2 regions of the Paenibacillus sp. J22P169 genome follow, and region 2 is predicted to be linked to the other one. Evidence: a T-box and tRNA genes for the amino acid it is inferred to sense, from the RefSeq annotation. Region 2 holds a T-box; the other holds one or more tRNA genes.
What was found. The T-box of region 2 lies ahead of gltX (glutamate--tRNA ligase). A T-box ahead of a tRNA ligase gene usually reads a tRNA of that ligase, here a tRNA-Glu.
Positions count from the first base shown of each region.

Region 1: it has a tRNA-Glu gene. The T-box ahead of gltX (glutamate--tRNA ligase) is inferred to sense a tRNA for this amino acid. The anticodon was not compared.

Region 1 covers NZ_JCAUAO010000004.1:449,010-461,735, reverse strand. Annotated here, with positions in the region: gene AC58QG_RS22285 (sensor histidine kinase) at 1-1,365, opposite strand, end outside; gene AC58QG_RS22280 (extracellular solute-binding protein) at 1,455-3,041, opposite strand; gene AC58QG_RS22275 (carbohydrate ABC transporter permease) at 3,112-3,981, opposite strand; gene AC58QG_RS22270 (ABC transporter permease) at 3,995-4,942, opposite strand; gene AC58QG_RS22265 (AAA family ATPase) at 5,144-6,169, opposite strand; gene pnuC (nicotinamide riboside transporter PnuC) at 6,145-6,810, opposite strand; gene AC58QG_RS22255 (NUDIX domain-containing protein) at 6,890-7,660, opposite strand; gene AC58QG_RS22250 (hypothetical protein) at 8,096-8,407, opposite strand; tRNA gene AC58QG_RS22245 (tRNA-Leu) at 8,493-8,574, opposite strand; tRNA gene AC58QG_RS22240 (tRNA-Glu) at 8,590-8,661, opposite strand; gene AC58QG_RS22235 (methyl-accepting chemotaxis protein) at 8,833-10,575, opposite strand; tRNA gene AC58QG_RS22230 (tRNA-Ser) at 10,721-10,809, opposite strand; tRNA gene AC58QG_RS22225 (tRNA-Asn) at 10,813-10,888, opposite strand; gene AC58QG_RS22220 (SprT family protein) at 10,908-11,381, opposite strand; gene AC58QG_RS22215 (hydrolase/acyltransferase) at 11,565-11,918, shown strand; gene cmpA (cortex morphogenetic protein CmpA) at 11,992-12,156, shown strand; gene AC58QG_RS22205 (hypothetical protein) at 12,436-12,726, shown strand, end outside.
Region 2 covers NZ_JCAUAO010000002.1:329,961-342,686, reverse strand. Annotated here, with positions in the region: gene AC58QG_RS15940 (Ger(x)C family spore germination protein) at 1-453, shown strand, start outside; gene rocF (arginase) at 871-1,782, shown strand; partial or broken gene AC58QG_RS15930 (MBL fold metallo-hydrolase) at 2,080-2,376, opposite strand; gene AC58QG_RS15925 (hypothetical protein) at 2,450-2,944, opposite strand; partial or broken gene AC58QG_RS15920 (glutathione-dependent formaldehyde dehydrogenase) at 3,050-3,173, opposite strand; gene AC58QG_RS15915 (hypothetical protein) at 3,669-3,935, opposite strand; gene AC58QG_RS15910 (hypothetical protein) at 4,335-4,877, shown strand; gene thpR (RNA 2',3'-cyclic phosphodiesterase) at 5,049-5,663, shown strand; gene AC58QG_RS15900 (polysaccharide deacetylase family protein) at 5,781-6,506, shown strand; gene AC58QG_RS15895 (PAS domain-containing sensor histidine kinase) at 6,675-8,297, opposite strand; gene AC58QG_RS15890 (HipA family kinase) at 8,539-9,324, shown strand; gene gltX (glutamate--tRNA ligase) at 9,390-11,051, opposite strand; T-box leader at 11,110-11,346, opposite strand; gene AC58QG_RS15880 (ArsI/CadI family heavy metal resistance metalloenzyme) at 11,428-11,880, opposite strand; gene arsC (arsenate reductase (thioredoxin)) at 11,885-12,307, opposite strand; gene AC58QG_RS15870 (MIP/aquaporin family protein) at 12,313-12,726, opposite strand, start outside.

The DNA of each region.
Region 1 (12,726 bases), on a different contig from region 2:
GATATGCTCAATCAAGTGGAAGTGCCTGTTATAACGGATGTTCTGGATCGCGATATAGTCCGATACATTGCGCAACTCCTGACGTAGTGAAACCTTCTCCGAAGCGTCGGCAATCCCGTATTCCAATATTGAAATAAGAGACCCGATTACCACATCTACTTTCTCTATTTGTCCAAGACGTATGACATTGCTAATTGATCCAAGCGTATTATATAGAAAATGAGGATTTATTTGAGATTGCAGCACTTGGATTTCCAGCTTCCGCTCAAGTTCATTATGCAGCTCTGCTCGCCGAATCAGCTCCACAATTTGCTGCAGCATACGGTCGAATGCTAGGGAAAGGTCACCGAATTCATCGTTTCGCTTAATGGTAACTGTCGTTGTCAGATCGCCTTGCTCTACCCGCTTCATTTTTGTTTTGAGTGCATAGAGCGGATTCCTTATATACTTGGCGATCAAAAAGGAAATGAACAAACTTAAGAGCAAGCCTGCAACTAGTAGTCCTAGATAATAGTTTTCCAATCTGGACAACGCAGCTTCCATGCGAGATTCATCGTTGATCGAGATGAGGAACCAATTGAATTTCTCCGTCGGTTTCTTCAGAATGGAGACCGGTAAGCCATCTTTTGTATGGAGTTGTAGGCTTGTTCCCGTCGTATCCAGAATTTGTTCTGCCGACGTTTCCCCGATTGAAAAAGTATGATCCTGAATACTTAATGGGCCTCTATTTTCTGAAAATCCAGCAATGATTTTACCCGATGGCGTGATCAAAGCTAGATTCATTTGTTCTTTTTTATTAATCTTAAACAAGGTTTCTTCAATGGCATTTAGATCCAAATCTACGGCAATAGCCATAGGGGTCGGAGTGCCGTTGAGATATCGCACCATCGTAACTGTCCAGCCGGAATACTTCGATTTATAAGGATCACTGACAAAGGTAGTTCGTTTGTTCTTGTCGGCCGCATCAAACAAAGGCTTTCTATCCGATAAAGGTTCATCAAAAATTCGCGTAGTCGTACTTCCACCTAGAATGGATAAATCGCTATTAATCAAATAAATGTTACTCACGTAATTACTGTTAAGCTCATAGAGCTCTCTTAATTGCTTTTTGATCACTTCCGTATTGGAAATGTTTGCTTTCACCGATGTTTCAACTGAGAACAAGATCGTCTGGAAGGAGGAAAAATTAACCGTTAAATACTGGTCAACTTTGTCCAATATTTGGTTTGTGTAATAAATGTCGTTGGTTCTTATTTCCTTTTGAACATAGCGATAGGACAATTGACTTATTAAGATGATGCAGCTTAATACAAACGCGAACACGATCATAAATAGTTTTATAGGCAAGCTGATTCTTCTTCGCATCGGTCATCTTCCTTTGGTATCTGTATTCAACTAAGCATAGCATAGGACAACAAAGAGAGGGGCGATTTATCGCCACTCTCTTCGTTCATTTACTTAATTAGGCCTGCTTCTTTAAATTGTTTAACGGCTGTATCCTTATATTTCTGCATGTCGAACTTGGTATCCAATGTTTTGAGGAAATTGTCCCAGTTGGTCAGAGGATCTTTGCCAGACATAAATTTGACTAGGCTTTCATTAATGAAACGTGTGCGGTCAGCCGCCAAGGTATCGCTCGGGTCTGCCGTCAATAAATTTCCGGGTAAAGTAAGACCCACATATTGCTGATTGTTCGTGAAAGCTTCTGCCGTCTTCGGATTCTGGAAGCTGAAGTACTCGGCATCATCGCCACGGCGCGGCATTCTATAATGATCCACCCATAAGTACTTTTCTTTCATTTCCTTGGATAGTTCCGAGGTTTTATTTTTGATCTTGCCGTCTACGACATCCCAGTGAATCCCTTTAATTCCGTATGCGAAATTCGGATAGGCTTCTTTGTCCGTAAAGATATATTCCAGCATAGACAGGATCCGAATGATTTTATCCTTGTCAGCTTTCTTGGAAATAGCCCATGAATTGCCTTGGAACGATTTTCTCTCCACGATTTGATCGCCGTATGGCCCTTTCATTGGAGGAATGACGATCCATTCCGGCACCTCTCCGCCGATTTCTTTCATTTTCTGCTGATAATCCGGTTCCAATCTGCGGGCATCTCTGATCATGAAGCCAACTTTACCTTTAAATAACTTTTGGTCCAACAAATCGGGCGTATTCATCGTCACCCAGTCCGGGTCCACAACTTTCGCTGTCATCATTTTATTGATGTAAGCGAGCGCCTCCTTCATTTTGGGATCAATAAATAGGTATACCGGTTTATTGTCTTTCACTTCAATGGCGGAGGGAGGATTGACGCCAAACATCCACATCAAGCTATCGAAGCCGTAAGTTTGCAGATTACCTTCTTTATTCATACCGCCTATGAATCCGTACGTATCGTTTTTGCCGTTTCCGTCTGGGTCTTTCTCCGTAAAGGCCTTCATCACTTCGAACAGCTCGTCAGGGGTTGTCGGCACTTTCAAATTCAGCTTTTTCAACCAATCGTTGCGGATGAAGAAGCTTCGACTGATACCGTTTACATTATCATAACCTGGAACTCCAATGGTTTTGCCCAGATATGACGTCGCCTCCCATGAGTCTTTACCAAAACGCTTCTTCAGTTCGGGAAATTGATCCAAATATGGGGTCAAATCCGCAAGAACGCCTTGGTCATAATACTGCGCGAGATCGGACCGACTCTTCAAGAAGAGCAAATCTGGAATATCTCCACCTGCAATGAGTGTATTCAGTTTGGTTGTTGCTTGCCCAGCTTGAGGAATCGTCATATCCAAGTCGATGTTCATCGCCTTTTCCAACATTTGGCGTTGAATATCCTCCTCACGTGGAGGTATCGGAGCGGCAGCATTGAAAGTACCTTGGTTAAACATCGAAATCTTCATTTTGGTCGCAAACTTGTTAGCCTCGGATTGAGGGATGCTCGAAGCTGTCTGCTTAACTTCTTCTTGGTTCCCACATGCTGACAATAGCGTTCCCAGCCCAACTATAGCAGCCAGAACAGTAAATGAAATCTTTTTACGTTCCATATTGACCTCTCCTTTTGCTTGTATATATATTATCACGGTGTCCCCGTAACAACCTAGGTAGGAATTGCTTTTAACCTTTAATCGATCCCATAAGCACACCTTTGGTAAAATGCTTTTGCATAAATGGATAAACGATCAAGATCGGAACCGTCGTCACGACGACAGCAGCCATTTGCACAGCGAACTTACTAACCGTTCCGGAATTGGCCATCGAGTCCGCACTTTGTGTTGCGACGTTAAGCAAAATGTTGCGCAAGACAACTTGAAGCGGCATTAAGTTCGAATCATTCAAGTAAACAATCGCATCGAAATAACTGTTCCAATGCCCCACGGCGTAAAATAAGGAAATTGTAGCAAGCACGGGCAACGAGAGGGGCAAAATGATCCTCCAAAGCGATTGAAGTTCACTTGCACCGTCAACCCTCGCCGATTCCTCGATTTCAGCAGGCAATTGCTCGAAAAAGCCTTTAATAATAACCAAATTAAATGCACTAATGAGATGCGGGATAATCAATACCCACGGACTGTTTAGCAATCCTAGAGAGCGGATTAACAAATAGGTTGGAATTAAGCCTCCGCTGAACATCATGGTAAACACAATGAATATTAAAAATGTGCTGCGCCCCGGCAAATATTTTTTGGACAACGGATAAGCAGCTAGTACCGTAAAAAGCACATTTAGCGCCGTGCCTACGATCGTTCGAAACAACGTAATTTTATACGCCTGCCCTATACCATGAGAAATGAAAACTTCTTTATAGGCTACGAACGTAAAGGATTCTGGAATAATAACAATTCCTTTTCTTACTACTTCCGATTCTGGTGTCACTGATACAGCAACCACATATAAAAAGGGAAGTAAGCAAAGTAGGGCTAGTATAATAAGAATAAAATATACGACTACTTGCCATATTTTTTCCCCGACTGTCAAATTAATCATTTATAAAACCACCTCACCAAATTTGCCCATCGAATTTTTTGGCAATCTTGTTCGCAGCCAAAACTAAAGCAAATCCGATGATAGCTTTAAACAATCCCACAGCAGTAGCCAAGCCAATCTTAAGACGCTCCAACCCTTCACGGTATACCCATGTGTCGATAATATCGATCTTCTCCTGGTTAAAGCTGTTGGCAAACATGAATATTTGGTCAAAGCCAGCGTCTAGAATATGACTTAATTTCAGGATCAACATCAGAATAATGACCCCTCGAATGCCGGGTAATGTGACATGCCATAGCTGTCTCCACTTGGAAGCCCCATCAATTCGAGCTGCTTCATATAAACTTGGATCAATGCCTGCTAATGCGGCAAGGTACAAGATAGCTCCCCAGCCAATATCCTTCCATATTTCAGATAGGATGATCAGCAGTCTGCCCCAGGCAGGTTCCGTTAAAAAGGAGATAGGTTGAATCCCATTTTGCTTAAAAATCATGTTAAACAGGCCATCCCCTGGTGCTAATAACGCCACCATCAGTCCATAAACAATGACCCATGACAGAAAATGGGGTAGATACGTGATCGTTTGCACGATTTTCTTAAACCATTGGGTATACACTTCATTGAGAAGCAAAGCAAGTACGATAGGAGCAGAGAAACCGAACAATAGCTTATACAGCGATATGATAATCGTATTTCGCATAATGTCCCAGAAATAAACGCCATTGATAAAATCTTTGAAATTTTTCAATCCCACCCATGGGCTATCCCATAGTCCCAAAGCTAGGTTATAGTTTTTAAAAGCAATAATGATTCCCGCCATAGGAATATATTTGAATACGGCAAAGTACACTAATGCCGGAAATAAGAGAGCATACATCACTTTATATCTTTGTATCGTTCTTATCCATGAATCCCGCTTTTTGGGGGTGGGAATGGCGTCCGTTGCCAGCTTTGCTTGCATTTCATCACCTCGTCTTTGTTTATATTTGTATAATAGCATCCCCCTATCGGATAAATTTCTGTGATTTCTAGAATTTCTTACAAGATATTAAGTAGTCGGCCCTTGGTTAATTGCATGAAAAAACGGACAGCGTGAGCGCCACCGTTTCTAGGTGCTTTCACTTGTCCGTAAGTTATTTTCATATTCACTGCACTCCATACTTCAAGACTGCGTTATTAAACATTCACTCAAACTATGATATTTATGATATGTCTTCAAAATATGACTTACTTTATCCGCTCTCTCCTCGAGAGTTCCTTGTAACAGGAAATACGGAATTTGTCTCATTTTAAGATCAGCAATAATCTGCTTCTGAAACACAAACCGTTGAACCTCTCCCGAACGATCCCAGGTATCTGCATAAGGAATATCCGTATCGCAAACAAAAACAAGATCGTATCGCGACGCCGCATCCACCGCCAGTTGAGTCAAACGTGGCGTAGCCTTACCGTGATAATAATGAGAAAACATATACGTTGTAATCGCATTGGTGTCCACGAAGAGAACATCTCGTGCTTCTTTCATAAGACGTTCTTCTCTTGCCAAATGACCCTCCGCAATCTCCTCCAGCTGCTCTAATGATAATCGGCGATCTACTTGATGCTTCTCCCAATACTCACGTCCGTACTCCGCCATCCAAACCGTGTTCTCCCGCTTCGCCATATAGGCGGAAAGTGTGGATTTGCCTGTGGAAGGAGCCCCAAGAAATACGACTTTTGCAATCATATCCTTATAAACAACTGGACTCAGGAACCTTCTATGGTCAAAAGGCTTAAGACGCACTAGCGTGCCCGAAACTGGAAATGTATGACGATCCGGATCAACTTGGCGATTCTCTGCCCCCAAAGCCGCGCTCATGTGATCACCATAAAACTCACTGGAGTAAAAATGTGTAATCTTCCGCCCCTCCAGCTTCTGTAGGATATATTCCTCATGCATCCTTTTAATCGCAGGCGTATCGCCTATTTCCATCGGACCGTCCCATGCTTCAATAACCTGCACCTGCGGATAGAGGGTACGAATCCAATTGGAGCGCACACGTAAAGGTATATCCGTCGTTTCGGGGCAATCATAGATAACGACAATGACTTCATCTGTTTCCTTGATCGCTGTTTCGATCATGAGTTGATGCCCCCGATGCAGGGGCGCAAACTTCCCAAGTGTCAGGCCTGTTTTGTGTTGTGACATACGAGTCCCCTCCGATCTACGATGCGTAACTCTCGTTTCCATGAGACGTATCCAGCCGTGGCAATAAACAAGAAAATAAGGTACAGGAAGGCCACCGCATACAAATCTTTGTAAGCATACATAGCTACCGACATCACGTCTACAGCAATCCATACAAGCCAGTTCTCCAGCACTTTCGATGAGAGTAAATACTGCGCAATGATGCTAAGGGTCGCAATGAGAGCATCGGCATATGGAATCGAGGCATCCGTGTACGTTTGCAGAATGTAGCCCCAGATCAGGGTCATAACCACCAAAAATACACTTAATATGAACATGAGTCGTGGTGTTATTTTTCGAGTGGGACGCACCTTCGTGCCTTCTCTTTTCGTCAGCCAAATGATCCAACCATACACGCTTAGTATAAAAAAGAACACCTGCAGCATCGTATCTGCATAAAGTTTGGCTTCCCAAAACATCACGAAGAAACAGCCGACATTGACCAGTCCAATTGGCCACGCCCATATATGTTCCTTAGCTGTCAACCATACGCACAATAAGCCTGTCGTAGTCGCAACGATTTCAATTACCGTAGATGACGTATAGATCGCGATAGCAACCATACCGATGAGTAATGCCACAAATGTCCATGCTCTTCTCATACTTAACGCCTCCTTAAGATTAACTCCCAGTTCATTAATACTATCAATATGACATTATCAAAAGGTAAAAGAGAAGCGCCTAGCTGTAAATCGACAGCTGTGGCGTCAGATCAGTAAAACGATATAGCTGTGCTGCTCTTTGCGAGTAGCGATTCGAAAGCTTCGGCTCTCCGTTACGATCTACCGCTTCTTCAATAATTCCTTTGCGGCTTTGCGTAGACGTGATTTTGCGAATGAAGTTGCTTTCCTCGAAATGTGGAACAACGGTTTGGATCACTTGGTACAGCTCACCGATGGTGAACTCTTCAGGGAGAAACTCCTTGGCGATCGTCGTTGTGAGCATTTTGGCCTGAATGTGATGCAAAGCGTCCGTCAGAATCTCCTTATGGTCAAAAGCTAACGTTAGCCCAAGCGCCTCCTCCACCGTAAATAAGCGTACATCCGAAGCATCCGTATCAGCACGTCTTTCAGCTAGCAATTTCTCGTTAACTAAGGCGTAGAAAGCGTGAGAAATGATCCATCCTCTCGGATCGCGTCCAGGCGTACTGTAGACGTTAAAGTATTCCATATGAACATCCATCACACCGGTTTCTTCCTGTAATTCTCGCTTCGCGCAAGCGTACATACTTTCCGACTCTTGGCAAAATCCGCCAGGTAAAGCCCATTGGCCTTCAAATGGCCATTGTTTTCTTTGAATGAGCAGAACCTGCAGTTCCCGGATGGGCAACGCCTTTTTGGTCGTATGCTTTTCCGTTGAGGTAATTGTGAAGATGACAATATCACTAGGTGCGCCATCTGGGGTCCGATATTTATGGGAATTATAGTTAGAGTGGTTTTCGTTAACGTCCATTGTGGCACCTGCTTTCACAGCTTTAATGTCAATTTGATATTATCATTATGACATGTTTAATGGAGATGTCAAGTATGCCATCGCCTAACTTACGTCAAAAGCTAATATACACCTAAGAGGCTTGAGCAATTTGCAAGGTGGGCGTCCAGCTTAGCTGTATAAACTACAGTTAATTTTCCGAAGTTCGATGCATTTGCAGGAATAGCTGGAAGAGCTACAGTTAATTTATTACAGATTCGATGAATCGGGCTACACAGTGAGATTTAACTGTAGAAAATACAGTTACTCCATCAAAAACGTCAAATATCGTTGAAATAGATGGAGTAATTTGGCTTGTTACACTAAGGTTACACAGCGCCCCTTCATTTTCGCCTACAAAATAACAAAAAGCCGCGAGCTTCCTTTCAAAAAGGAAACACACGGCTTACAAAGCCATCAATCGTATTTATCTTCATCAACTCGTTCCACACGATCCAAAATTAATTCGATTTCGGTCTCCAAATTCAAATGCAAGGGAGCAGGCAGCAGGTCGAAAATATCTTGGATCATATCGATTCCAAGCATATCATTCAGGGTTAGAGGCATGGGATCTTGACGGAGTACCCACTCGCGGACGGTATCAATAAATACATAGAATGAAGATTGAAATTGATCAGCTACAGCTTCCTTCTCATCGCTTTGATAAGCGGTCATGACCTGCCAGTGATGAAGTGTCGTCTCTAAAGCTTGTTTGACATTGGGATCCATAGCGTACTCCTTTGCTTGTTCCTATCATTCATCTGAAATATAAAAAAACCCTTATATCAAGGGTTTCATGCTTGTAAAACTGGGATGCGGTCGGAGGGATTTGAACCCTCACGCCTTGTGAGCGCCACCCCCTCAAGATGGTGTGTCTGCCGTTCCACCACGACCGCATAAGAGGAAAAAAATGACCCGTAGGGGACTCGAACCCCTGTTACCTCCGTGAAAGGGAGGTGTCTTAACCACTTGACCAACGGGCCATAACATCGTCATTGAACACTTCAGCCCGTTAAGGACGACAAGTGTTATTATAAAGGATTCTTCCTTCTTTGACAAGCCTAATTCTTGGAAGTAAAGCCAGTCGAAGCTAACAAGTAAGGAGCCCCCATGTCCAAGTTGCGAAAACCATGAGAACTCCTCTTTTCCACTCTTTATTTGATTTTGAAATAGGACACAGAATCGTTCAAGGTATCCACGACAGACTTCAGCTGTTCCGACGCAGCAGCGATGTTCTGCATCATAGCAAGCTGCTCCTCTGTAGCGGCTGCTACCGTTTGGGACCTCGTCAAAATGTGAGACGAGCTTGAAGCGGACTGATCCATCGTCGCCGAAATTTCTTCCGAGCTAGCCGACATTTGCTGCGTAATGGCGGATGTCTCATGAATCTGTGTAACGATATGCGTCACAGATTGCATGATCGTCTCGAAGCTCTGGTTCACTTCCTGCATCATTTGTGAGCCTGCGCTTGCTTCCTGCTTCGTCGCATTCATAGACTCCGACACACTAGCAATCTCGACTCTCGTCTCGTGAATCAACTGATTGATGCCATCAGCGGATTCGATGGATTGTGAAGCCAGTTTGCGGATTTCTTGAGCGACAACATTAAACCCTTTCCCATGCTCCCCTGCTCTTGCTGCCTCAATGGATGCATTCAATGACAAAAGATTAGTCTGATTCGCGAAGCTCGTAATGCTCGATGCGATCTGTCCAATCTCATTAGACTTGCGAGTCAGCGATTGGACCGTCATAGACAACTGCTCGACAGAGCTCAGCATATTCACAATTTGGTGCTGAAGCTTCGACAACAGCTCATTTCCGAGTGTTGCATGTTGGGAGGTCAAAGAGGAGTGGTCCGCCATGACGCTGGAGTTCTCTGCGACGCGTTGAATCCCAATCGCCATTTCCTCGATAGCTCGGCTAGTCTCTTCGCTGCTTCTCGCCTGCACTTCGACTTCTTGTGTCATCTCTTGAATATTCGAAGCTACATGCTCTGCAGCATGAGCAGACTCTTTGGAGCTGTCCGAAAGCTCCACGGAAGCATCGTGCACGAATTGCGTATTGTGTGCGATCGTGCCAATCAAGCCTTTCATTTTCGCGACCATATCATCAACCGATTCTGAAATCTGTCCCAATTCGTCCTGCGAATAGGCTACCAAAGGCTCGTGACGTAAATCGCCCGTCGCAACCTTATTTGTAATAGTCAGAATCCTGCGGACCATTAACATGATTTTCCGAATCACGATTCCACCGGCTCCAAACAGAATGATAATGAGTACCGCCACGCCAATGTAAACCCCTTGTGCTGTTTTGTAATTTTGCTGCTCGATATCCACAATGCTCTGGTTGGCATGCGTGTCCAAAATTTCACCAATGACATTCAGACCCTCGCGCCCCTTCTCAAAGGTAGCTGTCAGCTTCGCTTCATTCAAAACCCCTTTGCCTACGGTCCCCGCTTGAACAACAGCATTCGCCTCTTTGACCCATTGATCGAAGGAAGCTTGGAAGCTCTCTGCACTCTGCTCAATCGTCACCTTAGTTTCGGCATGTGCGGTTTGCAGTAATTCTTTGGTTTTTAAAATAGTAATAGCCTGTCCGACCCTTGTATTTGTTTGTTCAATATTATCTTTCAGCGCCTTCAGCTGACTAGTTTTCTCCTCCGCAGTCAAGGTACCTGACACCAGCAACTGATAGGCGGTTAAGCCTTGATACATATCTCGATCCGCATTCAAAATAAGAGATACACTCTTCTCAGTTGTCTCATACAACGAGGAGGTCAGCATATCGGTATTGGACTTGTTTATCTGTATCAAATACACACTCGTGCCTAAATAGAGCAAGGATGGAATCAACAACAATAAAATGAGACGCACACGTATCGAAAATAATTTAGTCACTGGGAGGTCCTCCATCGTGAAGCTTTTTTTATTCACTATAGAGGACAAACATTTAACGGGTATTAGAAAATTGTTAGAATAAGTTGAGGTTGAGATAAACAAAAATAAGCCCAATGGCAAGAATGCCATTGAACTTATTTCGTGACGGAGAGAGAGGGATTCGAACCCTCGCACCGCTTACGCAGTCTAACCCCTTAGCAGAGGGTCCCCTTATAGCCACTTGGGTATCTCTCCATATGGCTCCCCGAACAGGACTCGAACCTGTGACAACTCGATTAACAGTCGAGTGCTCTACCAACTGAGCTATCAGGGAATGGACAAGTTTTATTTTATTATGAAGGCGCTGTTAAGTCAAGTGTATACGATTTCAATTTTCCCCTACAATTTCCACAGGCGAATTTACGCACATCCATTTTACGCTTCCGAAAATACTCCGTCTTGCAATTCACGCACTCTAGCCTATATTTATAGGCCTGTTGTGCCTTCGGCCGCGGTAATGATTGGCAAAAGCGGGTACCGCCAACTTGGGCTAGCAAAGTTTTGAAATCCTGATCACGATGCTTGTAGCCTCGCTTCAAAATATGCAAATGATAATGGCACAGCTCATGCTTAATAATCTTCTCGATTTCATCGCGACCGTAAGTCTCCCATTGACTCCAACTGATCTCAATATCATGCGATTTCATAAAATAACGTCCACCCGTTGACCGTAATCTTCGGTTAAAACGCGCCTGATGAACGAAGGGCCTACCGAACGATTCCATAGAAATCTGCTCGATCCATTGCTGCAGCTCTCGATCTTCCATTCACGAACACTCCCACTGACAAGTCACTAGCACAGCTGATGACAAGCCTTAAATACTTCAAATGACAACCTATAAATACTTCGAAAGACAAGTTCTTACTTGAATTTGTACCGTATGTACGGCTATACTGTCAAGTAGAAAAGAAGATCGAACGCTCTATACAGAAAGGATCTGAACTACCTCATGCCACAAATGCGCTATGCGATATTGAAGCTTGATCAACAGTTGGAATTCGTCGAAATGCCTTCCTCCTATTCCTATCAATTAACAGCTTTGAACCAACGTTTGCACAAAGAATTAGAGAAATTAACCGCTGACCATGTGCCGCAGCTTCCACGCGTGATTGCTGAATGTGATGATTTGGAATTGATCGGTACAACTTATACCCTCATTCAAGGCTTGGATTACATCAATGGGTTGGAAAAAACGTTTGCTGGCATTCAAGAGAAATCATATCCTTTGATCTCATTGTTAACTGAAATTCGTGCGCTGCAAGCTCAGCTTGAGCAGTGGTACGAAGAGGAATTTGAGCTCTAAAATAAGGGGACCTGCACCCAATACCCTCATTCTTCATATGCTATAAGTACATGGCGAAGAAGGGGATGGGCATATGCCTCAATGGCTTTGTAATCAATTAATGCGTGCCTTCCAGAACAAAAACCGCAGACAAATTCGATTATTGAACGATAGCTGGTACTTTTACCGCACTCGCCGCTCACAAGAGGAGTGGCCTGACAGCCAATCGACGGACGGACCGAGCAAACGTAAATTTTGATCAAAAGGCTAGTACTTGTGCCACAAGTGCTGGCTTTTTTGCCTTGGGTACATAAACACGCCAATTTAAAGAGTAAACATGTTATAACAAAGAATACAAAACTGATGACCTCGAGGACAAGAATAAAATAGTTGCATATTTGAAATGAGCCCTCTATACTGTAAATAATTGTAACAAAAAGTAAACATACCTGAGTGAAGCACACTCGAGCTTGCAGATTTATCTGCAGTTCGTTTGTGCTTTTTTTGCATATTGAGACTAAAAAGGGGGCTGAATTTAATGCAACAAAATAGCAGTCAGTGGTTACGTAGAATGCGTGAGAAGCATCGTCGGATTTTTGGGACAAGGCAAAGTGAAGTTCTGGTTCAAGTGCAGCAGGAAGAAATTCGAAAAGATCGAGTGCAGGATTTCAAAAACAATGTGATCCTTTTCGAACAAAGAAGGTCATCCTCCAGCATTAGACCACACCCTCCCACCATCGCTGAGCTTGAGGCGGACGTGTGGGAGCTGCGGAAGCAATTTATCCTCCAGATCGCCAATCGGCGTAATGGTAAAGTTCGGCTTCAGGAA
Region 2 (12,726 bases):
AAAGCATCCATGGTCTTCATCATGCTCTCGAAATTCAACCCTGATTACTTCACCATCACCGAGAAGGACATTTCTCAAAACATGTATGTTTCGCTGTTCATGGACCGAGACGGCAAACGTAACATTGCCGTCACAAACGACAAGGACTCCGTCAAGGCGGTTATAAGTGCCGACTTCACTTGTAACCTAGTAGAAGTGCCAGATACTATTCACGTCGATGATGATATGCTGAAGAAGCTCGGCTCGCAATTGGAGCAAAAGTTGAACGAAAGGGCGAAGGAAGTCATTAAGGAGCTGCAACAAGCCAATTGCGATGCCTTAGGTATTGGGTTGGAAGTAAAAGCGCATCATTATCGTTATTGGAAAACAATTCAATGGGACAAGGTATATCCCGAAATGTCCATCGAACCCAAAATCACCATAAACATCGTCAAAAGAGGCCTTTTGGAGTAAGGCAAAACCGCATAATGATAAAATCTGTGTTTAAAGAATCGCTCTCAGATACTCGCTTCGGGCTAGCTACCCAATGCATGTTGAGACCTGCGATATCACTAAACTCCCTCGGAGAACAATAGCTCATAACAATAGGCTAGGCTACCGAGATGCTCGGATGTGGCTCGTGCACAAGACTTTCGAGGAGTCGAACACGGGAAACCAATTTCATTTAAGAATAACCGTGAAGGATTTGAATTATTCGTTATCCCGTACCAAGTCGAGTCTCAGCGGCTTGAATGTCATTTACTGGGGAATTGTCTGTCCGCTCATAGTAAAGAATGTTGGTTACATGTAGATTGGGAATGTTAGTCAAAGGAGCGGAGCCTGAGGATTTATCATCTAAACATTCAATCAAAAGGAGTGGATCCGATGCGTATCAAACCGAAAATAGCTGCTATCAGTGTCAACTTTGATCTTGGAGCAGGCCGCCGGGGCGCAAGTCATGGACCTAATACCATTTTTGAAGCAGGGTTACTTCAGTCGTTACACCAAATGGATTATACCGTTGATCACGTTGCTGATCTTCGTCTGGATAATGAACCAGCAGTTCCCTTAGATGCTCAAGTGGAAACGACGAATTTGAAACATTTCGCTGAGGTTATTGAGATCAATACCCAACTAGCTGAACAGATTTCTAAAGTCGTGAGCCAAGATTATTTCCCACTCATTATCGGCGGAGATCATAGTATTGCCATTGGCACAATTGCGGGATTATCTAATCATTATAAGCAGTTAGGGGTCATTTGGATTGATGCACACTCCGACTTAAATTCAGCAGATACAAGCCCATCTGGAAACATACACGGCATGTCACTTGCTGTCAGCCTTGGCATCGGGCATCCCTTATTGACCAACATGAAAGGTATAAATCCGAAGGTGAAACCAGAAAATATTGTGCTTATCGGAGCTCGATCTCTGGATGAGGGTGAGAAGAAACTAATTCGCTCCCTTGGTATCAAATGCTTTACCATGTACGATATTGACCGCAAAGGCATGGCACATGTGATGCAAGAAGCAATTGATTATATTAAATTAAGAACAGATGGCGTTCATCTCAGCTATGATGTTGATTCTGTGGATCCTGATGAGGCACCTGGCACAGGGACTGCCGTCAAAGGTGGACTTCACTTTCGCGAAGCTCATCTCGCGGTCGAAATGCTGCATGAAGCAGGTATTGTGACGTCTGCTGAATTTGTTGAGGTGAACCCGCTACTCGACGATAGCAACAAAACCTCCGAGTTAGCGGTAAGCCTTATCAGTTCCTTCTTCGGTGATCAAATTCTATAATCGACTACGCAGGACTCCTTTCAGTTGTTTATTTATGTAATAATTAAACAGTTCAAAAGGTTCATTTTTAGCGTTTCTAATTCGCATCAGATATTTTTCAATGAGTCTCATTCAACCAAAATAAGTGTTACGTGATAACTTTAATTGCATTATACTGCCCGTTAGTTGAGAAAAGGCAACCGATCCAAAAGGGTCGGCTGCCTTTTCTTGTTGTTATTGAACTCTCGTTCACCGTTAGTTCAGCGATCTATGATTAAATAATACAATATTTGTCTAGATCATAAGCCAATAAGATCCGTTAAAAGGTCCATATTTCTCACCAATCTCTTTAAAATGCACATCATATCCACCATCCCCACTAATATAGAAACTTGTATTTTTTCCAATGATGACCCAACCGCCCCATAAAGTAGTATTTTTATTAAATATCCCTCTTCCCGAGTAATGTTTTGGTGGAGTCAACGCAATGGTTAAACCTTGGTACTCCATTTCATCCCACCAATAAAGCTCTGTGATTTTTTCTTTTGCAACTCCCCAGCGTATCAAGCGATTACTTACACCATAAGGAACAAAGAAATGATCTACCTTACTTTTATAGCTTCCTTTTTAATGTCGGTTGCCAAGAACTTGATGTGTTTCCTTTGATAGGGCGCTTAAAATGGTTGACTTACATTGTCGTTCCTGGTGACTGAGTTGTTTTATTTGTTTTAATAATCACTTCAATTCCTGGTTTTGGATAATTTTCCTGTTCGAAATTCTCCGGATCCTTTATTGACCACGTAACGTAAGTTAAATATTCGTCATTTGGCGCACGAACTTCCTCAAATTCCGTTACAAGCTCTTCCCCAGAAGCTATAATTCTATATATGAGAGAAAGATTTGCTATATTTGCAGCTACTTTTCTGTCAACAATATTTACAGTACTGATATTGCCTGGCTGAAGCTCAACACCTAAAGCAACGTTACCTGTATTAAGATTCCTGCCAGGTTCGGCATCATTAGTGTTAGCTCCTTGCGCCAATCCGATCTTGCAAACGTAAATTGTTGATTTATTGTTTAGCGCAAACTCATGAGTACACTGTGCTTCCATATATGCCTTGTACTCCTTTTCAAAATCTTCTCTTTTTAGTTCCTCCGGTTTTAATTGCGCTAATTCTGTCATTATCTTTAATCGCTCCTTACATATTTTTGTTTGAATTTTATATGCTCATTTTTAAACCGTATGTGCAGCCTATGGCTGATCACATCGGATCAAACACACTTTCCTTAATCTGACGATATAGTGAATAATAGGAGCTTGTCCCAATTTCACAGTAATATTAAGGCTAAACAGATCACCAAAAGGAAATGCGTTAATAATTTGCCCCATATACACCATTTACTTGTATAGTATCATTCGAATGGTCACATTGGCTTTCCAGTTTCATTTATTTACTCCCTTGTTTAATTCCATGTATTCTTGTTTGCTGACCTATCCACGGTCGTTCACTTTGATAGTCACCTTTTGCTCTTGCACCACTTTGTTATTGAAAGCAAGCATTTAATGGTAATCTGTGCGGATTACTTCATTTCTATCCCAAGCACCGAATCCAAGAGTAATGAAAAAGTGAGCAGAAGCCCTTCAAAGTAATAGGGTTCTGCTCACTTTTTTCTAGTTTATCTTATATAAATGGAAAAACAATGTATATACGAAAGAACTTTAAGGTAAAAGTTAATACCGAAAGCAACCAGCTATTGAGAAAATGATGTTATTATGAAGCCATCGTCTTCGCCGGCGACCTGAAGTTTATAAGAAACAGCTCACGCCTGGAGCACGATTTGGAATGAAACTGTATGCAATTGTTCCGCTCTTCTGCCCGTTAGCTCAATGAAATTCAGATTGTTTTTTATTTACTGTGTTCTATATATTTATTCGCAAAAAAAGTAACATCATCCGTAAATTCTAAGTGTTCATTTAGTCTAGTTTCACTTACAGTAACTCTCCAAAGTAAACCATATTCATAAAACACCAATCTTGAGTTTATAATTTCATATTTCCCAGCTCCCAAATGAGAGTAAACTTTCTGCTTTGCTTCTCTTTGTAAGATAAGAACACCTATCAAGCAAACAACCATGAGGATAAGCAAAAAACATATATTTTTTTTCATCATCACATCTACACAGCTCCTATTGAATAACTATTACCTCCAACCCTTTAATAAATTAGACATTATATCAATAGCAATAGTTGCATTATGAATTGTTCCGATTAGTATCATTACAAATCCAACCAGCCCAATCAGTAATGCCCAAATGCGGGGATTTGTTTTTTTCTAGTTTTTTGGACATCCTAAATAATTATTTGAACCCCCTTGTTGGAGGTGGTGACATGAAGTCAAATAGAACTCTCCACATGTGTTTTTCAATATTTTTGGTTCACTATCATAAGTACAATCTTGTTATGAATACTACTGGTTTAATTTCGTGTTTAATTATCGTTTGTTATTCAATTTATAAGACAATTAGAGTGTCGTGAATGCGTTTCTCTTAAGATGTTATCTTGGAGGTAAGATATGTCGAGTTTCGAACTTGTATTTAAACCTGAAGCAGAGTGTAACCTTGTGAACTGCTTCAAAGAAGGCGATGTTGATTATTCCTATTGGGGCAGGTTAGACATTTTAATTGATGGGGAATCATTTTTCAGGAATTACACTAATAAAGTATTGTCAACTCCTTTAATGCCCATGATTGAAGCTATTACAGAAGCCCTTTCGATATTGAAGAATGAACGAATGGCGATTATTGAGGAAAGTACGGGTCAAATCAATAAAACAATTGTTTGTGTACTTGACGATAAAGGAGAAAATGTTATTATCGCACTTTGTCTGGAGTGGGATGAATCTCCTACTTGGTATGATGGGGAAAAAATTACTTCTTCCAAAGAAATGCCTCTATCCCCTTTTAACCTTATTAACAAAGAGGACTTCGTTATTGGATGTATTGAAAGCATTAGAACTTTCCTTCAATCCCTTGTTGAAATAAATCCACAGCTAAAAGATTTACCGCAGTATAATACATGGCATAAAATGCTTTTGACTACATTTATTGCAGGTTAAAAACATCATCATTGGATGGTGCTTTTTTATGTAAGGTGTTATAATCAACAACCCCAAGTCAACTGCTGTCTCTAGATAGTACATGCATAGAGACAATGAATTAGTCTGTCCAAATCATGGGTATGCTATAACTGAGCTAGCATAACCTTACGATGGACAAGCGAGGGTATTATGAATCCTATCAATCAGGTGCGTTTATTTGTTGCTGTGCCGATCCCATCCGAAATTAAGTCTGTGGTCGCCGGCTGGATCGATGAAATCAAACCTCATCTGCCTTTTCGCAAATGGGTTCATCATGAGGATCTGCATATTACGTTGCAGTTTCTCGGAGAGACACCGTCAGAACGTGTACCACACATTACTCAAGCTCTTCAAGAAATATCGGACGTATCTAGTCCTATCTCGCTGCGTGTGGAATCCCTTGGCTTATTCGGCCGACCGACCCAGCCTTCTGTAATGTGGGCCGGTGTCGGAGGCGACTTAGAAGGGCTTAACAGCCTAAATCAACGGGTAGCCTGCGCACTTACGCCGCTTGGCTTTACGCCTGAAGAGCGCCGCTTTCATCCGCATCTGACGCTTGCACGCAATTATTCTGGTACGATTCCATTTGATCGAAATAAGCTGAGTGATTTTCCGGTGCCTCCTTCTCCCCAAGGAAACATCCTCGAGTGGAAATCAAAAGAAGTTACACTTTATCGGAGCCAGTTGAACAAGCGGCCAATGTATGAAGCAATCACGATCGAGCAAATTCCCATGTATCTTCTCCATCGTGAAAATCAAGTTTAGTATTAAATAAACAAAAAGAAATCTCACTTTGTTAAAATGTAGGTTTCACCCAGCCATTTATTTTGAACAATTGGTGCATCCTAATCTTGAAAATTGAACTAAAATCAGGAGGCAACAATGAGAACGATACTAAATTTTTGTATTTGTTTTTTGTTATTTCAGTCTGTTGGTTACGCCGCTCCCCAAAAAGACCGGTCTTATTATGAAACGAGAGGAGAAGTCGTCTGGGAAATATCTACCGATGAGAAAGTGATCGCCTTAACATTCGATGACGGTCCTCATCCGAGTTATACACCTCAGATCTTGGACTTGCTCAAGCAGTATCATGCTAAAGCCACTTTTTTTGTGGTTGGGAATAAAATAAAACTTTTTCCTGACGTGCTCAAACGAGAAGTAAACGAAGGACATGAGATAGCCAATCATACATATAGCCATGCTTTTCTTTCTAAACGGACAAACATGAAAAATGAAATTAATAAAGCAGAGGAAACCATTTTCTCCGTCGCCGGGATTCGATGTCATTTATTTCGTCCCCCTGGAGGCTTTTATAATGAGGGGCTAGTCAGTATTGTCAAGCAAGAAGGATATAAAATGATAATGTGGTCTTGGCATTTAGATACGAAGGATTGGAGTAGGCCAGGGGTCAATAAAATTGTAAATAAAGTTTTAACCAATTCGAGCAGCGGGGATATCGTACTGTTCCACGATTACGTGGAAGGTCATACACAGACCATCGAGGCTCTAAAAAAAATCTTGCCCGAATTGGAAAAGAGGGGGTATAGGTTTGTTACCGTCTCCGAGTTATTAACCTATCGAAAGGCAGTCCCTGCTAAGAATCCGTAGACGATCAAGAGACTTGCTGCTACGGCATGCCATTATGCCATTGAACTAGTGCTTGTAGCCAAGTTAAGGGACTGTCAGTTCGTTAGGATATTGGGTCAAGTATCGTCCCTTATATCCGTAAAATAATAAACCGCGCTGCGCGCGGTTTATTATTATCTATAATTTTTTCTATATTGGCAAAATAAGATCAACAGTTGTTCCCGCATCGATCTGACTTTTTATAAGGAGAGTCCCACGATGCGCTTCAATGATTTTATGACATACCATTAATCCTAATCCGGTCCCTTTTTCTTTTGTCGTGTAAAAGGGTTCGCCTAACATCGGTAATCTTTCTTCCGAGATTCCACAGCCTTCGTCAATAAAACGAATAATAATTTTATTGTCGACTACCCTCATTTGAATAATGATATCCCCCCCACCTGTCATCGCCTCAATCGCATTTTTAAGAATATTAATGAATACCTGTTTTAATTGATTTTCCTCACAATTGATTAAAGGAATGTCGTCCTCAATAATCTCAGTATGAATTTGTACTTTACTAAGAATTGCTTGTGTGTCTAGCAGCGATATCACATCATGAAGAGTTTTTCTAAGATCCTTCATCTCAAAATTGACTACTTGCGGTTTGGCAATAACCATAAATTCGCTCACAATATCATTGATTCGATCCAATTCAGTTAACATGATTTGAAAAAACTCTTTATATCCATCAACCCTCGTTTGTAATAATTGAACAAATCCTCTAAGTGAGGTCAACGGATTTCGAATTTCATGAGCAACACCAGCCGCAAGCTGCCCCACTACCGAAAGCTTCTCTGATTTAAGCAATAGTTCTTCTGTTTGCTTACGTTCTGTGATATCTTTTGCAATACCGTAAACACCATCAATTTTATCGTTGACAATAATAGGAACCAGTTTCAAGTTTACTTCCACGTTTGTCCCATCTTTATGTGTGATCGCAATTTCAATGTTATTTGATTCACCTTTTACCGCCTTTTCAAACTGATGCGATGTTTTCTCTTGATCTGGAGCGACAATGAAGTGAACGAAGGATTGATTATGAAGCTCTTCCTTCTGATAGCCCATTATCTTCTCAGTAACAGGATTACTATGAAGCATACACCCGTTTAAATCTAACGAAAAAATGGCATCAGGATTATTATCTACAAGCGATTTATAACTTTGTTCTCTTTCTTCCAGCATACGCTGGGCTTGTTTACGCTCAGATATATCCCTACATAAAAGCTGTACAGCCGGTTTACCAAGGAAGACAATAGGAACTCCTCTAACTTCTACATCAAAAACTTGACCATCCAAGCGAAAAAATTTCTGATCAATGGGATCCGTTGGTTTTCCTTCCTCTGAGACTTGCCTAATACGTTTCTTCGCAATGTCTATAAAGTCTGGATGAACGAAATTAATGACTGGTTGACCCATAAGTTGATCTGGTCTAGTTGCCCCAAATATTTTAACTCCAGCAGGGTTAATATAGACAATATTTCCTTGACTGTGAACAAGTACCGGTTCTGGCGAATGTTCCACAAGTATTCGATAACGTTCTTCGCTTTCGGTAAGCGCCTTTTTCAAACGTTTGACCCAAAAATAAAGAATCAAGGCCGTACTTAGAACATAAAATAGCCCCTTCGAGGAATGTATAGTAATTGCCGCTGACATGTTCAGTGTGTCCATTAATCTATCAGATAGGAGTACCCATAAACAACCAATAAACACATAGACAAAAGTGATTTTAAAAGGAGTATTGAACCTTGCTGCCTTTGATATATTATGCATATGTAACTTCCTTAATTTTTCATTTTTTTTTGAACATGCGTTGAAACATAAATGAGTAGCTAGTTGATTATACCAGTTTTTAGCCAAAATACTTATTGGATCTTTCACCCATAATTTTTATGAGATTTTTAAATCCTGGCTTTTAACGGCAAGTTTGAAAATAATATTCCTTTTGTCCATTCTCTTCAATTATTTTTGAGTATTGTAATGTTAAATGCTATCAAAAAGGGGTTGCGGAGCAATGACATCTTTAGAACCGATAACATATTTGGAGACGTTGTCTGGAAAAGCCGCACATTTGTTGTCATTTAATGATGGAAACCGTTATGCGGTAAAATGTAAAAACAATTTCCACGGAACAAGGGAACTGGTAAATGAATTCATAATTGCCAGATTAGGGCAACACCTTTCTTTGCCTGTAGTGCCATTTAAATTGGTGAATATGACAGAACAGCAGATTCAATATATACCAAAAAAGTTTTCATCCAAATACAATCCGGGCACACAATTTGCGAGCCTATTTATAGACAATTGCAGAGGGCTATCGAAGGAACCTCCTCATCCGACTAAAACGGAAATCAAAAACAATCAGGTTTTGGCCGGGATTTTCGTATTCGACCATTGGGTGCATAACTCTGACCGTACAAAAAGCAACATTCTTCTGGAGCGGCTGCCTGAGGGCAAATATGATATTCATATGATCGATCACGGAAAATGTTTTCCGGGAGGATACAAATGGAACAAAGCAACATTGCAAAAGCACGATAAGTTTAAAAAGGATTCTATCGTTCATATCTGGACTGTGGGCATGCTTGAAGATTCATCGATACTCTCTTCTTATATTGAACAGATTCTTGCTTTACCTGACGCCATTATTGAAGATGTGATTCGTGAAATACCTGGGGATTGGGGTGTGTCGAATCAAGACAGAGAGGCCCTTGTTACTTATCTCATCGTACAGAAAAAAACATTTGCCGATTCGGTGTATCAATTTGCGAAAAAATATGGAAGGGGCTTAATTTCTTGACGGTGCCCACACACAAAAAAATCATAAAAACGAAGCACATTTATTCGTGCTTCGTTTTTATATCTTTATTTCGAAGAGAATTTAATTAGTCTGTTTCTAACCCGTTTATCACTCAGCGTTTGAATGATGTCGTACAGATCCGGAGTATTCGCTCGACCTGTAAGAGTTATCCTTAGTATTGTTGCAACATCTCCGACGTGACCTTGATAATCTTCAGGGTCTTTCTTAAAGAGTTTCATGTCTCTCGCGAAACCATGCTTTTCCGATATATCCTTTACTTTTCCAAACCATTGTTCCCGGTCGTCATCTGAATCATAAACCTCTAAGTAATCAGTAACGAGCTGTTTTGCTATGCCGCAAGGAATTGTTTTAGGGAGATTTTCTGTGGATCTACTTGGAGAGTCGAACATTTCGTCAAAAAAGTAAGCGAAAAATGATTTTACCTCGGACCATTTAGCTATGTCTTTACGCGGTTTATCTGATGAACGTCCTATATTAAATATCCTTTTTGAATAGTCTTTATCTTTAGTCAATAAATTATATAGCTGAATATCGTATTTCTGGGCCCAGTTGAGTACCCGATCTAACACTTCTTCTACACTTAAACGCGAGATAAAGTCCTTGCTAATGTCGTTTAGCTTTTTTATGTCAAACAAAGCACCGCTGACATTCATTTTACGGATGTCTACAATATAATTTGTATACGGTTGATCAGAGTGTTTCATTTTCCACTCTTCAAAACCGGAACTAATTAAAGTCATGAAATATTCGCAAATTGCTTCACTAGGAAACCCTTCTTCTTGATAATATTTAGCTGCTGCATCAGGATCCTTTCTTTTGCTGAATTTCCTTTTGGAATCTCCATCCATTTTCATAATTGGAGCAATGTGTCCATACTCAGGCTTCTTAAAAGAAAATACTTCAAACAATTGCAGATGAATAGGAATTGATGAAAGCCATTCGTCTCCTCTTATCACATGCGTCGTTCCCATGAGAAAATCATCAATAACGTGGGCTAAATGATATGTTGGAATACCATCAGATTTCATTATAACTACATCTTGTTCGTTTTCAGGCATACTAATATCACCTTTAACTAGATCTCTGTAAGTGACCCTTCCCGTTATCTTGCCTGGCGATTTTAGTCTTATTACGTATTGTTTCCCGTTATTAATTTCTTCCTTGACTTGATCCAAAGTAAAGTTTCTATGCGCGGCCCACGGCCCATAATAACCCGTGGTTACTTTTTGAGTTTGTTGAATATCCCTAATGTTCTGCAGCTGGTTTGAATTGCAAAAGCATGGATACGCAAGACCCCGTTTAATCAATTCCTTGATGAAAATATGATAGATATGGATCCGTGAACTTTGAATGTACGGTCCATATTCCCCTGACTCATATTTCAATGTTGTTGGTCCTTCGTCAATAACAATACCAAAGTGATTTAAGGATTCGATCAAATCCGCTACGCTTCCATCTACCTCACGTTTTTTGTCAGTATCCTCTACTCGTAAATAAAAAACTCCATTACTTTGATGTGCTAATCTTTCAGAAATAAATGTAGCGTATAATGAGCCAATAGTGATAAAGCCTGTTGGGCTTGGAGCAAATCTGGTAACCATAGCTGATTTATCTAAATTTCTTGGCGGGTAACTGTTTAAAATTTCATTTAGCGATATTGTTACTTCCGGAAATAAAAGATCGGCAAGTTCTGTATTGTTACTCATTTTTCATCATCCCTTTCGTAAAGTTGTCATTATAAAAAAACAAAAAAACCTTTCATCCGCTAAGGACGAAAGGTTTAACTTCCGTGGTACCACCTAATTTGGTTGAGTAAATACAACCCACTTTTACACGCAAAAAGCGCATTTTTCAGTAACGGGAAATCCCGACAGACTTATTCCCTTTTTCGGTCTGTTACTCAAAGGCTTCTTTCATCAAGTTCGAATACTCATGTTCCACCTATCATGAGCTCTCTGCAAATTCGAGGTCTTAATTACTCTTCCTTCTCATCGCTTTTACAATATATAGAAATTATAATGATGTTACCACGTAACGTTTTTCTAGTCAATCTTGCTCAAGCAGTTGGCTTTCCGCCACGTTCTACTGCCCGTTAGCGTTCTTATTAATTACCCCAATTGGAGTACAACAAAGAGATATGTCTCGTGATTCAGTGGCGCTTTCGAATACTGAGTCTTCTTTCGTATAAAAAATCTCCCACGCATTGCCATCAGGGTCATGCACCCAGACTTTATCCTGAACTGCATAACAGCAAGTTGTGTTCATTTCATCAATTAAAAGGAGCCCAGCATGGCGTAGGCGATCACCTATTGCCAGTACTTCTTCAGTGCCATTCACTTGGAATCCTAGATGATTAAGCACTCCCTTTTTCTCAAAAGGGCGAACGTTTAATGAAAAATGAAGCGCTGGGTCAATCAGCTCAAACTTGGCATAATTTTCTTTCACTTTGGTAGGTTCTTCTCCGAAAAAGGCTTTATAAAAATCGAGTGATTTTTGGAGGTTGCTGCAGTTTACCGCTACATGCATTCTATTAATCATGTCATTTACCTTCTTTCACAAACCGCTCAACACGGTTTTTTATTGAATCCCTAACCTCACAAAATTTAGCCATAATTTCTGTTTCTGTCCCCGTTGCTTTTGCTGGATCATCAAAACCCCAGTGCCAACGCTCTGCTTTATCATTACGCACGACAGGACAGTTATCGTTTGCATGACCGCACAGCGTAATGATGTAATCAGCTCTCTGTAGGATCTCTGGATCGATTACATCCGAGGTGTGCTCAGAAATGTCGACGCCAGCCTCTTTCATGACAACCACGGCGTGAGGGTTAAGTCCATGTGCTTCCAGTCCAGCACTTTTGACCTCAAATTTATCACTACCTAACGCTCTTAGAAATCCATCTGCCATTTGGCTTCTGCATGAGTTACCTGTACAAAGAAAATACACAAGCTTCTTATCCATTTTTCTTAATCTCCTTGTTCATCTAAAAGTTTATATGCCAATGTGGCAGTTGTAGCTCCAAGGATGGATGCCACTAGATATAACCATAAATGCTGCGTTGCACCCGAAACGATTGCGGGTCCAAACGATCTCGCTGGGTTCATGGAAGCGCCGCTTATAGGGCCTGCAAACATTGCCATGAGACCAACCGTACCCCCGATAGCGATTCCTGCAAAACTTTTAATGGCTTTACCATGTACCGCGGATCCTAAAATCACTATCATAAGGACAAACGTTAAGATAAATTCAAGCACAAATGATTGCCCTTCCGTTGAGATTGGCATAGTTGCACCTAGATCTGCAATATTCCCAAATAGTAAATACAGAGTGCAACTCGCGGCAGTTGCTGCAACAAACTGTATTACGATATAGTAAAGGCT